2 regions of the Micromonospora humida genome follow, and region 2 is predicted to be linked to the other one. Evidence: riboswitches for the same ligand, from Rfam matches in the RefSeq annotation. Region 2 holds a riboswitch; the other holds the start of a gene.
What was found. Region 2 has a riboswitch for S-adenosylmethionine ahead of thrC (threonine synthase). Riboswitches for the same ligand answer to the same signal wherever they lie in the genome.

Region 1: it holds a riboswitch for S-adenosylmethionine, as region 2 does, so the genes downstream of both, JQX11_RS08245 (ABC transporter substrate-binding protein) here and thrC (threonine synthase) in region 2, are expected to answer to the same signal.

What each region holds. Positions count from the first base shown of each region.
Region 1 covers NZ_JAFEUC010000003.1:287,995-296,105, forward strand. The annotation lists gene JQX11_RS08220 (GAF and ANTAR domain-containing protein) at 1-99, opposite strand, end outside; gene JQX11_RS08225 (RNA 2'-phosphotransferase) at 272-808, opposite strand; gene JQX11_RS08230 (SDR family oxidoreductase) at 882-1,730, opposite strand; gene JQX11_RS08235 (winged helix-turn-helix transcriptional regulator) at 1,851-2,243, shown strand; SAM riboswitch class IV at 2,311-2,423, shown strand; gene JQX11_RS08240 (hypothetical protein) at 2,426-2,578, opposite strand; gene JQX11_RS08245 (ABC transporter substrate-binding protein) at 2,700-3,596, shown strand; gene JQX11_RS08250 (amino acid ABC transporter permease) at 3,638-4,435, shown strand; gene JQX11_RS08255 (amino acid ABC transporter ATP-binding protein) at 4,432-5,181, shown strand; gene tatC (twin-arginine translocase subunit TatC) at 5,244-6,197, opposite strand; gene tatA (Sec-independent protein translocase subunit TatA) at 6,216-6,587, opposite strand; gene JQX11_RS08270 (hypothetical protein) at 6,802-7,050, opposite strand; gene JQX11_RS08275 (helix-turn-helix transcriptional regulator) at 7,056-8,060, opposite strand; gene JQX11_RS08280 (helix-turn-helix transcriptional regulator) at 8,057-8,111, opposite strand, start outside.
Region 2 covers NZ_JAFEUC010000004.1:55,262-63,372, forward strand. The annotation lists gene JQX11_RS09865 (DoxX family protein) at 823-1,272, shown strand; gene JQX11_RS09870 (hypothetical protein) at 1,331-2,035, opposite strand; SAM riboswitch class I at 2,363-2,498, shown strand; gene thrC (threonine synthase) at 2,507-3,793, shown strand; gene JQX11_RS09880 (GNAT family N-acetyltransferase) at 4,156-5,286, shown strand; gene paaN (phenylacetic acid degradation protein PaaN) at 5,339-7,012, shown strand; gene JQX11_RS09890 (GNAT family N-acetyltransferase) at 7,192-7,722, opposite strand; gene JQX11_RS09895 (cold-shock protein) at 7,946-8,111, shown strand, end outside.

The DNA of each region.
Region 1 (8,111 bases), on a different contig from region 2:
GGCGATCATCCCCAACACCTCGTCCACACCCACCTCGTCGAGGCGGATCCGGCCGAGTCGGGTCAGGGCGTCGTGCGGGGAGAGCGGGGGCGCTGCCATCACACGGCTCCTTTCCGGCGGGCGTCCCCCGGGCTGCCCGTGGTGGGGGGCGCGTCGGCCCCCGGCCCGACGGTAGGCCCGACGCACCGGGGTGCGCGACAATCCGCACCATACCCGCACCCGGGGCCGGCCGCCCCCGCACGCGCTGCCGGCGGGTGGCCACAGTGGCCGGTCAGGCCAGGTAGGCGGGCGGCACCGCGTCGGTGAGCCACACGCCGTTGGCGCTGCGGTAGAAGGTGTGCCCGTCGCGGGCCATGGCCGCCGCGTCGACGGTCAGCACCACCACCGCGCCACCCCGGCGGGCCCCGACCCGCCGGGCCGTCGGCACGTCCGGCGACAGGTGTACGTGGTGCCGTCCGCCCCGGTTCAGCCCGGTGGCGCGGATCGAGTCGAGGGCCGCGGCCCCGGTGCCGTGGTAGAGCCGGGCGGGTGGTGGTTGCGCGGTCAACCCCAGGTCGACCGGGTAGGAGTGGCCCTGGCTGGCCCGGATGCGTTCCACCCCGTCGGCGTCCCGGGTCACCGCGAACCGTTGCTTGTCGTTGCCGGCGACCACGGCGTCGAGGGTGGACCGGTCGATGCGCAGGGCGGCCAGCAGGTCGGTGACGGCCACCCACCCGCCCGGGTCGGGGGCGAGGCCGAACCGGGCGGGTCGGTGGCGCAGGGCCAGCGCGATCCGTTTGCTGGTCCGCACCAGCGTGTGATGCTCCATGTGGAGCATTGTCGGGCCGGTGGCGGGCCCGCTCCACCGGTTATCCGGTGCCGCGCCCGCCCCTGCGGTCGGCTCAGCCGGCGGCGCGCAGGGCCTCGGCGAGGGTGGTGGGCCGGCGGCCGAGCAGCTTCTCCAGGTCCGCCACGGGCACGTACAGCGCGCCGTGGGCGAGGCCCCGGTCGGCGTCGGCCAGGGTGGCCGCGTACGGCTCGGGCAGCCCGGCGGAGACGAGCAGCTCGGTGTACGCCGGCACCGGCAGGTCGGTGTAGCGGACGTCGCGTCCACTCTGGCGGGACACCTCGGCGGCCAGTTCGGTCATGGTGAACGCCTCGCCGCCCAGTTCGTAGACCCGACCGGTGTGCCCCTGCGTGGTGAGCACCTCGGCGGCGGCCTCGGCGTAGTCGGCCCGGGTGGCGGCGCTGACCCGGCCGTCGCCGGCCGACCCGGCGACCCCGTGGGCCAGGTAGTTGGCCAGTTGACCTGTGTAGTTCTCCAGGTACCAGCTGTTGCGCAGCAGCACGTACGGCAGGCCCGAGGCGCGCAGTTCCTCCTCGGTGGCCCGGTGTTCGGCGGCCAGCAGCAGGTCGGAGGTGTCGGCGTGGGCGATGCTGGTGTAGACGACCAGGCCGACGCCCGCCTGACGGGCGGCCTCGATCACGTTGTGGTGCTGCGGCACCCGCTGCCCGGCCTCGCTGCCGGAGACGAACATCAGCTTCTCGGCGTCGGCGAAGGCGGCGCGCAGTGAGTCGGGGTCGGTGTAGTCGGCCGTCCGCACCACGACGCCCCGCTCGGCGAGGTCGGCGAGCCGGTCCACGGAGCGGCCGAGGGCCACGATCTGCCCGGCGGGTACGCCCCGGCGCAGCAGGGATTCGACGATGAGGCGGCCCAGGTGGCCGGTGGCCCCGGTGACGACGACGGACATGGCGCTCTCCTTCGGGTGGCGTGCTCTTGTCGTACTGGCCAACACGCAGGTGGGAGCCGATACTTCCCGGCAGAGAGTAGGCACCTTGAAGTTTGTGACGCACTGATAGAGAGTAGAGTGATGCGACCCGACCCGTTCCAACGCGACTGCGGCAGCCGGCAGGTCATCGACCGGATCGGTGACCGGTGGAGCGTGCTGGTCGTGCTCACCCTCGCCGACGGCGAACGCCGCTACGGCGAACTGGCCGAGCACATCGACGGGATCAGCCAGAAGATGCTCACCCAGACCCTGCGCGGGCTGGAACGCGACGGTCTGGTCACCCGCACCGTGCACGCCAGCGTCCCGCCCCGGGTCGACTACGCCCTCACCGACCTCGGCCGCAGCCTGCTCGACCTGGTCTCCGGCCTGGAAGCCTGGGCCACCACCCACCTCGCCGACGTGCAGGCGGCCCGGGTCCGCTACGACGCCGAGGTCCTGCGCCGCCCGACCACCGCGCGAGCCGGCCGCCGGTAAGGGGCGGACGTGAGGGCCGTCATAACGGGTGGACGACCGGCCGGTCGCTGCTGCTAGATTTCGGGCAGGTCATGAGCGCCAGCGTCAAGCCCCGGCTCGCTGGCCGGCAACCCTCCGCCACGGTGGGGTGCTCCGGGTGAGGACCAGGCACCGGTGAACGACCCGGTGCAAGCGTGGCCTGGTCACCCCAGGTCGACACCGATCAGGGAGAACCCGTGTCGCACCAACCACCCGCCCCACCCGGCGACGGCGTCACCGCCGTGACCCGGCCCGGCGTCCGGTCCGTCGGCGTCCGGCTGGTCAGGCGGCGACACGTCGACCTCATGCGGGTGCACAGCGACTCCTGTCGCCGCCGCTAGTCGAACCCCTCTTCCCGCGACACCTCAGCGGGATGCCCGGTGGGCATCCCGTCGGCGGCGCGCGTCCGCCGCCGCCCGACCACCTCCGGAGACACCCGTGCGATTCCTTCCTGCCCTGCCCACACCCCGACTGTTCCGCGCCACCTGGACGCGGGTCGCCGCGCTCGGCGTCGCCGCCCTGCTCGCCGGCACCGCGCTGACCGCCTGCGGCGGCGACTCCGAGGCGGCCGACAACCCGTACGGCCTGCTCCAGCCGGGGGTGCTGCGCGCCGGCACGCTCACCGACGCCCCACCGAACGTCTACCTCAAGGACGGCACGTTCACCGGCTTCGACAACGACCTGCTCGTCGCCGTCGCCGGCAGGGTCGGGCTGAAGGTCGAATTCGTCGGCACCGACTTCTCGGCGCTGCTCTCCCAGGTCAACAACCGCAAGTTCGACGTCGGCAGCTCCTCGATCACCGTCACCGAGGCACGCAGGAAGACCGTCGACTTCGGCAACGGCTACGACTTCGGCTACTTCGGCCTCGACGTGCCGGCCGGTTCCCCGCTCACCGGCTTCGACCAGCTCGCCGGCAAGCGGGTGGTGGTCGTGCAGGGCACCGTACAGGACGACTACGCCACCTCACGCAAGCTCGACCCGGTGCGGGTGCCCGACTACAACGGGGCGATCAACCAGCTCAAGGCCGGCACCGCCGACGCCTGGATCGCCCCCGCCGAGATCGGCGAGAAGTCGGCCGCCGACAGCAACGGCAAGATCACGGTGGCGGCCACCGAACTGAGTCCGGCCCCCACCGCGTACGCCGTCGCCAAGGGCAACGACGCGCTGCGCGAGGCGCTGGACAAGGGCCTCGACGAGGTCATCGCCGACGGCACCTGGACCCGGCTCCAGCAGCAGTACTACCCGGGGCGGCCGATCCCGGCCGGCTTCACCCCCGGCAGCGGCGACGTCACCGCCCCGGGCGCGGCGACGCCGTCGGCGTCGGCCACCTCCTGACGGTACGACCAGACCAGCGAGCGGGGCGGTAGGAGAACACGATGGATCCGTTGAGCACCCTGTGGGAGACCTTCTTCGACGGGGACTCCATGCGCGAGGCGCTGCCCGAGATGCTGACCGTCGGGCTGCCCAACACGCTGATCCTGGCGGTCTCCGCCGCCCTGCTCGGCTCGGTGCTGGGCATGGCGCTGGCCGTGGCGGGCATCTCCCGTACCCGGTGGTTGCGGTGGCCGGCCCGGGTCTACACCGACGTGTTCCGGGGCCTGCCGGCCGCCGCCACCATCCTGCTGATCGGCGTCGGCCTGGCCCCGCTCGGCATGCAGGTGTGGGGCCCCAACCCGTACCCGCTGGGCATCCTGGCGCTGTCGCTGATCGCCGCCGCGTACATCGGGGAGATCTTCCGCTCCGGTATCCAGAGCGTGGAGGCCGCGCAGCTGGAGGGGGCCCGCGCGCTGGGCTTCTCCTGGGGTGAGGCGATGCGCCTGGTGATCGTCCCGCAGGGGGTACGCCGGGTGCTGCCGGCCTGGGTGAACCAGCTGATCGCGCTGATCAAGGACTCCAGCCTGGTCTACTTCCTGGGCCTGCTGGCCAGCCAGCGGGAACTGTTCCGGATCGGGCAGGACTACGCGGCCAACACCGGCAACCAGTCGGCGCTGCTGCTGGCCGGCCTGTGCTACCTGCTGCTGACCGTGCCGCTGACCCACGCGGTCAACGCCATCGACCGCCGGCTGCGCCGGGGCCGGACGGTCACCGTCGATCCCGACGACGACGGCGGGCTGGCCCTGGCCGGCGAGACCGCCCTACCGCAACCGCGCCCCACCCGGGAGGACCCCCGATGAGCACCGGCACCGCGACAACCACCTCGGTCAGCCTCGCCGTCCGCGACGTGCACCTGGCCTTCGGGGCGAACCGGGTGCTACGAGGCGTCGACCTGGACGTCGCCCGGGGCGCCACGGCCTGCGTCATCGGCCCGTCCGGCTCCGGCAAGTCCACCCTGCTGCGCACCGTCAACCGGCTGATCGAACCGGACTCCGGTGACGTCCTGCTCGACGGGCGCAGTGTGCTGCGCGACGACCCGGACGCCCTGCGGCAGCGGGTCGGGATGGTCTTCCAGCAGTTCAACCTGTTCCCGCACATGACCGTGCTGCGCAACATCACCCTGGCCTTGCGCCGGCTCAAGAAGCTGCCCGAGGAGGAGGCGGTGGCGCTGGCCCGTTCCCAGTTGGCGCTGGTCGGCCTCGCCGCCAAGGCCGACTCCCGGCCCGCCCACCTCTCCGGCGGGCAGCAGCAGCGGGTCGCGATCGCCCGCGCGCTGGCCCTGCAACCCCAGGTGATGCTCTTCGACGAGGCCACCTCGGCGCTGGACCCGGAGCTGGTCAAGGGGGTGCTCGGGGTGATGGCCGACCTTGCCGCCGGGGGCATGACGATGGTGGTGGTCACCCACGAGATGGGCTTCGCCCGCTCGGTCGCCGACACCGTCGCGTTCATGGACCACGGCGTCGTGTTGGAGGCCGGCGCACCGGAGGCGGTCTTCGAGTCACCGCAGCATCCCCGGCTGCGCCGCTTCCTGTCCCAGGTGCTCTGAGACGCGCGACGCCGCTCCCGGCAGGGCGGGAGCGGCGTCGGGTGGTGCGGATGGCCCGGCGGTCAGGTCATGTCGTCGTAGCGGCGGTCGATCGGTTTGGGCGGGGCGACCGGCTCGGAGGCGTGCACCGGCTCGGACAACTCCAGCTCCGGCGTGGCCACCACCGGGTCGTCGTCCAACTCCAGCGGCGACACCTCGTCGTCGCTCAACCCCGCGTAGGAGCCGTCACGCCGCTTCCTGCGCCGGTCGTTGACGAAGGCCACCCCGACCGCGACGAAGTACAGCAGCGACAGCGAGAGGGCCAGCAGCGTCATGCCGAACGGACCCGGGTCCGGAGTGGCGATCGCGGCGAACGCGAAGCAGATGAAGATGACCGCGCGCCACCAGCTCAGCAGGCGCTTCGCGCTCGCCACGCCGGTGAAGTTGAGCATCAACAGGATCAGCGGGAACTCGAATGCCACCCCGAACAGCAGGATCATGTTCGTGACGAACGAGATGTAGCGGGTCACCTCGAGCTGGGTCGACAGCCCGGTGACACCGGACTCCATCAGGAACGCGAGACCCTTGTCCACCACCAGGTAGGCCAGGACCGCCCCGGCGGCGAACAGCGGTGCCGCGATCGACACGAAGACGTACGCCCACTTGCGTTCGTGCCGGTGCAGGCCGGGCGCGATGAACGCCCACAGCTGGTAGAGCCAGACCGGCGCCCCGACGATCAGGCCGATCCACAGCGCCAGCTTCAGCTTGAGGATGAAGCCGTCCGCCGGTGACAACTGGAGGAACTGCTGACACTCACCCGACGCGTCGAGGGCACCGGGCAGCCGGCAGTACGGCTCCTTGAGCAGATCGAACGCGGGCTGCGCGAGCCAGAAGCCCACGATCAGGCCCACCACGATCGCCAGCGAGGCACGGAACAGCCGGTTCCGCAGCTCGCGGACATGCTCCATCAGGGTCATCGAACCGTCGGAGGCCCGTTCGAAGGTGCTGGGGCCACGTTTACGGAGCGCGAAGGCCACGGTGATCGGGCCCTTCGTTCAGTTGTCGCGGACGCGCTGCACCGGGTCGACCGGCGGGGCGAGCGGCTGCTGCGGAGCCTGCGGCGGGGCGTACTGCTGCTGGGGCTGCGGCGCGTACTGCTGCTGGGGCTGCGCGTACGGCTGCTGGGGCTGCGCGTACGGCTGCTGCTGCACGGGCTGCTGCTGGGGCGGCAGCGGCTGGTAGCCGGCCTGCGCGTCGGCCTTCTCGGCCAGGTCGCGGTCGTCGTCGGCCAGGCTCTTGGTCTCCGCCTTGATGATCCGCAGCGAACGGCCGAGCGAGCGGGCCGCGTCGGGGAGCCGCTTCGCGCCGAACAGCAGGATCAGCACGACCACGAGTACGGCGATGTGCCACGGCTTGAGGGCACCCATGGGAAGCTCCAGTCGCTCTGTGTCGAAGGGTGTGTCGAAGCCCATCGTACGTGCGTGACGGGCTGCTGCCACCCGCCGGGCCACCGCTGATGCGGCCCGGCCGGTGAAGTCTTGACCACCTGCGAGTGTCCCGTCAACCACCTGGACGGGTGCAGAGCTGCGTGAAACGGACTCCGGACGGGCCCCGGGCGGGCGGCCCACCGACCGCTGTCGATCAACTCCCGCGCTTGGCCTTGATCAGTTCGAGCCGCTGCTGGGTCGTCTCGGTCTGCCGTTGCAGCACCTCGGCCCGTTCCTGCAACGCCTCGGCGCTGTGCCGCAGCGTCTCGGCCTCGGCCTGGCGACGCTGCAACGCCATCGCCGCCCGGCGCAGCCGGGGCAGTCGCACCAGCACCGGACGGACCGCCAGGGCCAACACGACCAGCGCGAACAGCAGCACCGCCAGAACGATCCACTTCACCACGCCGGTCAGCCTACCGGCACGTCACCGCGCCCGCCGGGCAGGCCGAGGCCGCCGGGCGTCGCGTACGCCTCCAACGCGGCGGTGGCCTGGGCGCGTACCTGGGTGGCCAGCTCGACCGGGGCGAGGACGGTGACGTCCGGGCCGAGCCCGAGCACGAAGCGGCGGGCCCAGTCGAGGTCGGTCACCCGCAGCGACACCCTCCAGTGGTCGCCGTCGACCTCGACCCGCTCGCACGGGTAGTACTCAGTGATCCACCGCTCGCCCCGGCCGATCCGCAGGGTGATCAGCGGCAGGTCCGGTGACGGCTGGAACACCCCCTGCCGCAGGTCGTGCGGGCGGGCCTGCGGCGGCACCACGGCCGGCTCGTCCAGCTCGACCACCGCGTCGATCCGGTCGGCCCGGAACAACCGGACCGCCTCGGCGCGGCGGCACCACGCCTCGACGTACGCCCGGCCGTCGACCATCAGCATCCGCAGCGGGTCGATGACGCGGTCGGTGCTCTCGTCCCGGGCGGCGGTGTAGTAGGTGATCCGCAGCGCCCGCCGCCGCTCGACCGCGGCCCGCAGTTCCTGCACCCGCTGACTCTCGCCGGGCAACCGGACGGCCACCGGCGCGCCGACCAGGTCACCGGCCGCGTTCTCGATCTTGGCCAGGGCCCGTTCGACGGCCTCCCGGTTGGCCACCCCGGGGGTCTCGGCGAGCATCCGCAGCGCCACCACCAGGGCCAGCGCCTCGTCCGGGGTGAGCCGCAGCGGCCGGTCGATGCCGGCGTCGTAGGTGATGGTCACCCGGTCGCCGTCGAAGGCCATGTCGATCAGGTCACCCGGGCCGTAGCCGGGCAGCCCGCAGACCCAGAGCAGCTCCAGGTCCTCCCGCAGCTGCCGTTCGGTGACGCCCAGGTCGCCGGCCGCCTCGGCGATCTCGATGCCCGGCCGGGCCAGCAGGTAGGGCACCAGGTTCAGCAGCCGGGCCAGCCGGTCGGCGGAGGTGCGCGCGGCGGGGCGGGTCACCGGGCACCCCCGGCCACGGCCAGCTCGTCGTGCCGGGCGGCGATCTCCTTG
Region 2 (8,111 bases):
ATCACGGGCCGGTCGGGTGTGGTGCGGGTGACTGATGAATCCGGGGGTGGGTTCGCAGTTCCGGGCGTAACGTGGTGACGAGGTTAACGTATTACGGTGGCCGTTACCGCGATGCGGGTTGTTAAGGATTATTGAACTGCCCAGGAGGGTGGTCGGCGCGGCGGGCAGCTGTCCGGAAGCGACGTCGGGTGCCTCGACGCGGGTGCCGGGTGAATTGCTGATGGGTCCGGCTTTCGGGGTCTCCCGGGAATACCGTGCCAACCGGCTGCTGTCGTCCGAAGCCGGCGCGCGGGCCACGGCGGTCGGTCGGGGGTGCCGGCTGCCGCCGGGGCGGGTGGTGGGTCTGCATGCCTGCCGGCGTGCTCAGTGGACTCGCACGTGGCACGGCGGTGGTGCGGTGACACCGGCCGGGGTGGCGGTCGGATGCGGCGGTCGGGAGATGCGTCGGCCGCGTCGTCCGGGGTGCGGCGGTCGGGGTCGGACGGCGGTGCGGGCCGCCCCGCGACGGGCCCGCCGGAGGTCACGCGAATTGTGCGCATATTCATTTACCATAAACATCGCGTATGAAGTTGATGACAGTTCATTCATAGTTAACAATCATTACGTCCGGCGTCGCGCCGGCCGCCGTCGGGGCGGTTGGCGCGGGCGCGGCGGGCGGGTCCGGTGCCGATCGGCCCGGCGTCGGCCGGTGGGGGCGACCCGCGGTGCGGAGGGGTGGGGTATTGTCTCGCAACGGGATCTTCCCAGAAACAAAGAATTTATCGATTTAACTGCTTCGATGCCTCATCATGGGGGGAAGTAATCCCTTCCATGGAGGTTCCCATGAACGTCTCTCGGCTCGGCGGGCCGACCCTGTCCCTGTACCGCATGGTCATCGGCCTACTGTTCATGCTGCACGGCCTGTCGTCGGTCTTCGGGTTGTTCGGCGGCAACCCGGTTACCGGCAAGGCTGTCCCGCTCGGCGCCTGGCCGGGCTGGTGGGCCGCGCTGATCCAGCTGGTCTGCGGCGCGCTGGTGCTGGCCGGTCTCTTCACCCGGCCCGCGGCGCTGCTCGCGTCCGGCTCGATGGCGTACGCCTACTTCGTGGTACACCAGCCGGAGGGCCTGCTGCCACTGCGCAACGGCGGCGAGCTGTCCGCGCTGTTCTGCTGGTCGTTCCTGCTGATCGCGGTCCTCGGCCCGGGCTCCTGGGCGCTCGACACGCTGCTCGGCCGCCGGCGCTCCGACGCCCCGGCGGCCCCGGTCTCCGAGCCCGCCTCGGTGTCGGTCTGACGCGCTGACCCGTGTCGCCGGGACCGCCTCGACGAGGCGGCCCCGGCGACACGGCCGGTCAGGGGTTGTAGGGAGCGTCGGTGTGGCTCACCTCGGTGAGCGTGCTGCCGGAGAGCTTGTAGACCGAGGTGCGCTTGATGTCCAGCTCGGCCATGCCCCGGCTGGGGCTGCGGGTCAACCAGACCACGGTGGCCCGCTGTCCGGCCACGCTCACCGACACGACCGGGGTCCGGTCGCCGAGATCGGTCAGCGCCCGGAACACCGGCATGCCGCCGTTGTTGCGCCACACCGCGACGGTGTAGAAGGTGCCGCTGCCCCCAGAGTTGATCGAGACCACGCCGACCGCGTCGTCCGCGCCGTCGCCGTCGAGGTCGCCGATACCGCAGGGCTTCTGGAGCGTCACGGTCGCGCCGTCCTCGCCCGACCACTGCCCCTCGCTCAACGGCAGGTAGTCCGGATAGCCGTTGTAGGGCGTCTTGCTGCTGCCGAGCTTGGCGCCCGCCAGATGGGCGCAGGTCAACGGAGCCTTGACCACCGGTGCCGGGGGAGTGGTGGTGACCGCCGGGGCGGTGGCGGGGGCGCTCTTCTTCTGCGGGGTCGGCTCGACGTCGGTGGGCGTCGGCTCGGCCGTGGCCGCGTTCAGCACCGAGGCCGTGGAGGGCTCGGCGGACGGGCCGACCGTCGGCGCCGCCCCGTCCTTCGTGCCCTGCTCACCCCCGCACGCGGTGAGCAGGCAGACCAGGGCGAGACTGGTGAGGCTCAACGGTATCCGTCGCATTGCCGGGGGTCCTCTCTCGACATCAGATCACCCGCACCGTACTGATCGATGGCAATGCCGGTCATCGGCCCCATGGGCCGCCCGGGTCGGCCTGTCGGAGCGCGGTCAGGGGCCGACCGGAGGGCCGGCGTACGGGTTTCTCCGCCCGGTGCCTACGGACGTGTTGAGCTGGAAACTTGCCCGAAACAACGGCGTCGACCGGGGTGCCCGGTCGATGCCCGGTGGCAGGGTGGCCAACGCCATGGTTCACACCGTGGGAAGCAGGCTGGGCGATGGCCGCGAAGCTGCCTAGACTCGGTCTCACAACTGCATACCTCATCCAGAGGGGCTGAGGGATACGGCCCGACGACGCCCCGGCAACCACCCCGCGCGCTCATCGCTGAGCGTCCGGCGGGGCAGGTGCCAATTCCGTCCCCGCCGCAGGGTGCGATGCGGGGAAAGATGAGAGGAATCGACATGACGTCGACGCTCGCCGCCCCCGGTATCGACACCGCCGCCAGCCCCGCCCGTGCCCTGGTCTGCCGCGCCTGCTCCGCCCGCTATCCGCTCGCCGCGCAGCACGCCTGTTACGAGTGTTTCGGCCCGCTGGAGGTCGACTACGACGCCGCCGCGCTGGCGCGCGTCACCCGCGAGCAGATCGAGGCCGGCCCGCAGAACATCTGGCGGTACGCCGCCCTCCTGCCCGCCGGTCAGGACCCGGCCACCCGGGTCACCCTCGACCCGGGGCTGACCCCGCTGGTGGCGGCACCCCATCTCGCCGCCGAGCTGGGCATCAGCGCGCCGCTGTGGGTCAAGGACGACAGCGCCAACCCGACCCACTCGTTCAAGGACCGGGTGGTCTCGGTGGCGCTCACCGCCGCGAAGGCGCTCGGCTTCGAGCGGTTCGCCTGCGCCTCGACCGGCAATCTGGCCAACTCGGTGGCCGCCCACGCGGCCCGTGCCGGCGCACCCTCGGTGGTCTTCATCCCGGGCGACCTGGAGCAGGGCAAGGTGATCACCACCGCCGTCTACGGTGGCGACCTGGTCGCCATCGACGGCTCGTACGACGACGTGAACCGGCTCTGCGGCGAACTGGTGGAGACCGACGAGTTCGAGGACACCGCCTTCGTCAACGTCAACGTCCGGCCCTACTACGCCGAGGGCTCCAAGACCCTCGGGTACGAGGTGGCCGAGCAGCTCGGCTGGCGCATCCCGGCCCAGGTGGTCATCCCGATGGCCTCCGGTGAACTGCTCACCAAGATCGACAAGGCGTTCACCGAGCTGGTCGAGATCGGCCTGGTCGAGGCCCCGGCCGGAGGCTGGCGGGTGTTCGGCGCCCAGTCGGCCGGCTGCAACCCGATCGCCGCCGCCCTGCACGCTGACACCGACACCATCACCCCGGTCCGGCCGACCGGCATCGCCAAGTCCCTCAACATCGGCGACCCCGCCGCCGGCCTGTACGCCCTGGAGGCGGTGCGGCGTACCGGCGGCTGGATGGAGTACGTCGACGACGACGAGATCCGCGCCGGCATCCGGCTGCTGGCCCGCACCACAGGCGTCTTCGCCGAGACGGCCGGTGGGGTGACCGTGGCGGTGCTGCGCAAGCTCGTCGAGTCCGGCCGGCTCGACCCGACCGCCGAGACGGTCGTCTTCAACACCGGCGAGGGCCTGAAGACCATCGACGCGGTCGCCGGTCAGGTCGGCCCCACCCACCGGATCAAGCCGTCCCTGCGGGCCGCCCGCGACGCCGGCCTCCTCTCCTGAACCCGGCGCACCGCCCGCCCCTGCGTCGGTGGTCGACCCATCGGGGCGCGGGTTGCGGTGTCAGCCGGCCGGGATACCGCCTCTTCGGCCCCACTGTGTCGATCATGGGCGCAGGACGGCCCGAGTGGATCTCTGGGTGACCGGGTTTTCGCGGTGCGTGGTGAAAACCCGCCGGGAAGGACTTGACGGCAGGAACCGGGCGGCGGAAGATGCTCCGTGCGGGAGGGCTTTCGCCGGAGACTTTTCAAGTTCTTGCGACCCAACGCCGGAGGCGTTGTGCGAACGTCCCTCCCGACCAACGTGAACCGGGGGCCAGCGGAAATCCGCTGGCCCCCGGTGTCGTCCACGGGAAGACTCGCGGCGTGGCCCTGGACATCGCGACGATCGACCGGACCGATCAGCCCACCCTCGACGCCCTCTACCGGATCGCGGCGACGGTCGAGGCGACGGAATCCCCCGACCTCCCGCCGCTCTGCCGGCGACGCTTCGAGGCACCGCTGTGGCACCCGATGCCCGGCATCGACACCCGGTGGTCGGTGGCCCGGCTCGACGGGGTGCCCGTCGGCTGGGTCCGGGTCAACCTGCACCTGCTGGACAACACCGAGAACGCCAGCATCGAGCTGGCGGTGGACCCGGCGTACCGGCGGCGCGGGGTGGGGCGGGCGTTGTTCGCCCACGCCCGGCGGCTGCTCCGGGAGGCCGGCTGCAAACGGGTGGTCGGCTCCACCGTGACCCCGCTGCCGGACGGGCCGGTCGGGGCGACGCCGGGCGGTCCGGGTGGGACGACACCCGATGAGCCGGGTGCGTCGGCGTCGGGCGGGCCGGGCGGGGAGTCGTCGGTCGGCGCGGTCGGGGTCACCCCGGTGGGGGAGTTTCCCGGGGCCGCCTTCGCGGCGGCGCTCGGTGCCCGGCCGGCGCTGGTCGACGTCCGTCGCCGGCTCGACGTCACCGCGCTCGACCGGGACCGGCTGGCGGCGCTGCGGGCCGGGGCGCGGTCGGCCGCCGCCGGCTACCGCACGGTCCGCTGGCACGGACACCCGCAGTCGGAGCATCTCGCCGACCTCGCCTACCTGGAGGGCCGGTTGCTGGCCGACGCACCCCTGGGTGACCTGGAGTGGGAACCCGAGCGGATGGACGCCGAGCGCATCCAGGGCATGGAGCGGGCGCTGGACGCGCGGGGCGTCCGCCGGTACAGCGTCGCCGCGGTGCACGGGGAGTCCGGCCGGCTGGTCGCGTGGAGCGTGCTCAGCCTGGCCGCGAACACCACCCGGCACGCCTGGCAGCAGATCACCATCGTCGACCCGGCCCACCGGGGGCACCGGCTCGGCCTGCTCTGCAAGGCCGAGAACCTCGAACACACCCTGGCGTACGAGCCGGAGCTAAGCGTGGTCGACACCTACAACGCGGCGGCGAACAGCCACATGATCGCGATCAACGAGCAGCTCGGGTTCCGGCCGGTGGCCGGGTCCACGGAGTGGCAGTCGACCATCTGATCTGTGACACGCCCCTACTGATCTGGTCGTCATCTGTTGCATGATGGCGGGCATGACGGAGACCCCGCACCCGCTGTACGACAGGCACGCCGACACCCTCCACCGGGCGCTGACCGCGATCACCGAGCGGGGGTACTGGTCCGCGTATCCCGAATCACCCAGCCCCCGGGTGTACGGCGAGACGGCCGCCGCCGACGGGAAGGCCGCCTTCGAGGCGTACCTCGGTGGTGACTTCCCGCTCGACCAGCCCGGCACGGCCGACCGGGTCGCCACCGAGACGAGCCCGTTCGGGGTGGCCCTGGACGTGCGCTACCCGCACCCGGGCGCGGACGAGGTGGTCGCCGCCGCCTCCGCCGCCCTGCCGGCCTGGCGCGACGCCGGCCCGCAGACCCGGGTGGGGGTCTGCCTGGAGATCCTCGACCGGCTGCACAAGCACATCTTCGAGCTGGCCAACGCGGTGCAGTTCACCAGCGGGCAGGCGTTCGTGATGGCGTTCCAGGCCGGCGGCGCGCACGCGCTGGACCGGGCCCTGGAGGCGATCGCCTACGCGTACGCCGAGATGACCCGGCACCCGGGGACGGCCGGCTGGGAGAAGGCCGCCGGCAAGGGCGACCCGCTGCGGATGACCAAGACGTTCCACGTGGTGCCGCGCGGGGTGGCCCTGGTGATCGGCTGCAACACCTTCCCGACCTGGAACTCGTACCCCGGGCTGTTCGCCTCGCTGGTCACCGGCAACCCGGTGGTGGTCAAGCCGCACCCCCGCGCGGTGCTGCCCCTGGCGATCACCGTGAGGTACGCCCGGGAGGTGCTCGCCGAGGCCGGCTTCGACCCCGACCTGGTGCTGCTCGCCCCCGAGGCCCCCGGCGAGAAGCTGGCCTCGACGCTGGCCCTGCACCCGGCAGTGAAGATCGTCGACTTCACCGGTTCCACCGGGTACGGCGACTGGCTGGAGGCCAACGCCCGGCAGGCGACGGTCTACACCGAGAAGGCCGGCCTGAACACCGTCGTGATCGACTCCACCGACGACTTCGCCGGGATGTGCCGCAACCTCGGCTTCACGCTGACCCTCTACAGCGGGCAGATGTGCACGACCTCGCAGAACATTCTGATCCCGGCCGGGGGCATCGCCACCGACCAGGGGCACAAGAGCTTCGACGAGGTGGCCGCCGGCATCGCCGCCACCATCGGCAAGCTCACCGCCGACCCGGCCCGGGGCGTCGAGCTGACCGGCGCGATCGTCAACGACGGGGTGCTGGAACGGCTCGACGAGGTCACCAAGGTCGGCGAGACCGTGCTGGAGTCGCGTACCGTCGCCCACCCGGCGCTGCCCGACGCGGTGGTCCGGACGCCCACCGTCGTCAAGCTCGCCGCCACCGACACCGAGGTCTACGGCCGGGAGTGGTTCGGGCCGATCTCGTTCGTCATCGCCACCGACTCGACCGCGCACAGCATCGAGATCATGCGGTCCACCGTGGGGGAGTCCGGCGCGCTGACCGCCGCCGTCTACTCCACCGACGAGGCGGTGCTGGACGCCGTCGAGGCCGCCGCGATCGACGTCGGGGTGCACCTGTCGGCCAACCTCACCGGCGGGGTCTTCGTCAACCAGTCCGCCGCCTTCTCGGACTTCCACGGCAGCGGCGCGAACCCGGCCGCCAACGCCGCCCTCACCGACGGCGCGTACGTGGCCAACCGTTTCCGCATCGTCCAGTCCCGCCGCCCCGCCTGACCCGCCCCCCGGCCTCCCCCGCTCCGCCCCGCCCCCGCTTCCGCCCCGGTGATCAAGAAGTTTGCGTCAGATCGGGGCCTCCGGTTGACCTGAACCTCTTGATCACCGGGGCCGGGTGGGCGGGGTCGGGGTGGCGCGGGGGACGGTCGGGGGTCGGGCGGTCAGGGGCGGGGTGAGGGTCAGGCGGGGCGGCGCATCTGGAGTTCGTTGAGGGCCGGGATCTTGGGGTGCGGGACGCGTACCCCGGTGTCGGTGAAGCCCAGACGGTGGTAGGCCCGGCAGGCGCGGTCGTTGCCGACCACCACCTCCAGCATGAGCTGCGGTCGGCCGCAGGCGCGCGACCAGTCGGCGACCTCGTCGATCAGCGCACCGAGCAGTCCGCTGCCCCGCCAGGAGGGGGTCACGTAGACCGCGTAGACGACGGTCAGGCCCGGCTCGTCGGGGGAGAGGGTGCCGCCCGCGTGCCCGACCAGCCGGCCGCCGGGGTCGGCCACGAACTGGGCGGTGTGACACCCCTGGGACACGTACGCGATCCGGGCCGCGTAGTCGGCGTGCGGCCGGGCGGCGGCCTCGGCGACGGTCTCCAGGAAGGCCAGTGGCGCGTCCGCGAGCATCTCCAGCCGCAGCGCCCGCATCCGGGCCGCGTCCTGCGGACGCACCCGGTGCACGGGGGCCGTGCGGGTCACCGGTGGGGCCGGGGCAGAGGTCATGGAGGCATGCATACCGCAGCGACGTTCACCGATGGGTAACCGGGTCGATACCCGTCTGATTTGACCCCATTTGTGGTCGTGCGCTGTCGTCACTCCTCGTGTAGCGTGCGATTTCGGTCACCGATTCAGCGGCCCTCACCGACCGCCGCAACGGTGGCTCTCCGCTGTCGGCCCGCCGGCAATCCGGAGTTGGAGAACGCCGCGCAGAGTGAGGAAGTGCACCGTGGCACAGGGCACCGTCAAGTGGTTCAACTCCGAAAAGGGCTACGGCTTCATCGCCGTCGACGGCGGGCAGGACGTCTTCGTCCACTTCTCCGCCATCGAAATGGACGGCTACAAGGCGCTCGACGACGGTCAGCGGGTGGAGTTCGAGATCGCCCAGGGCCAGA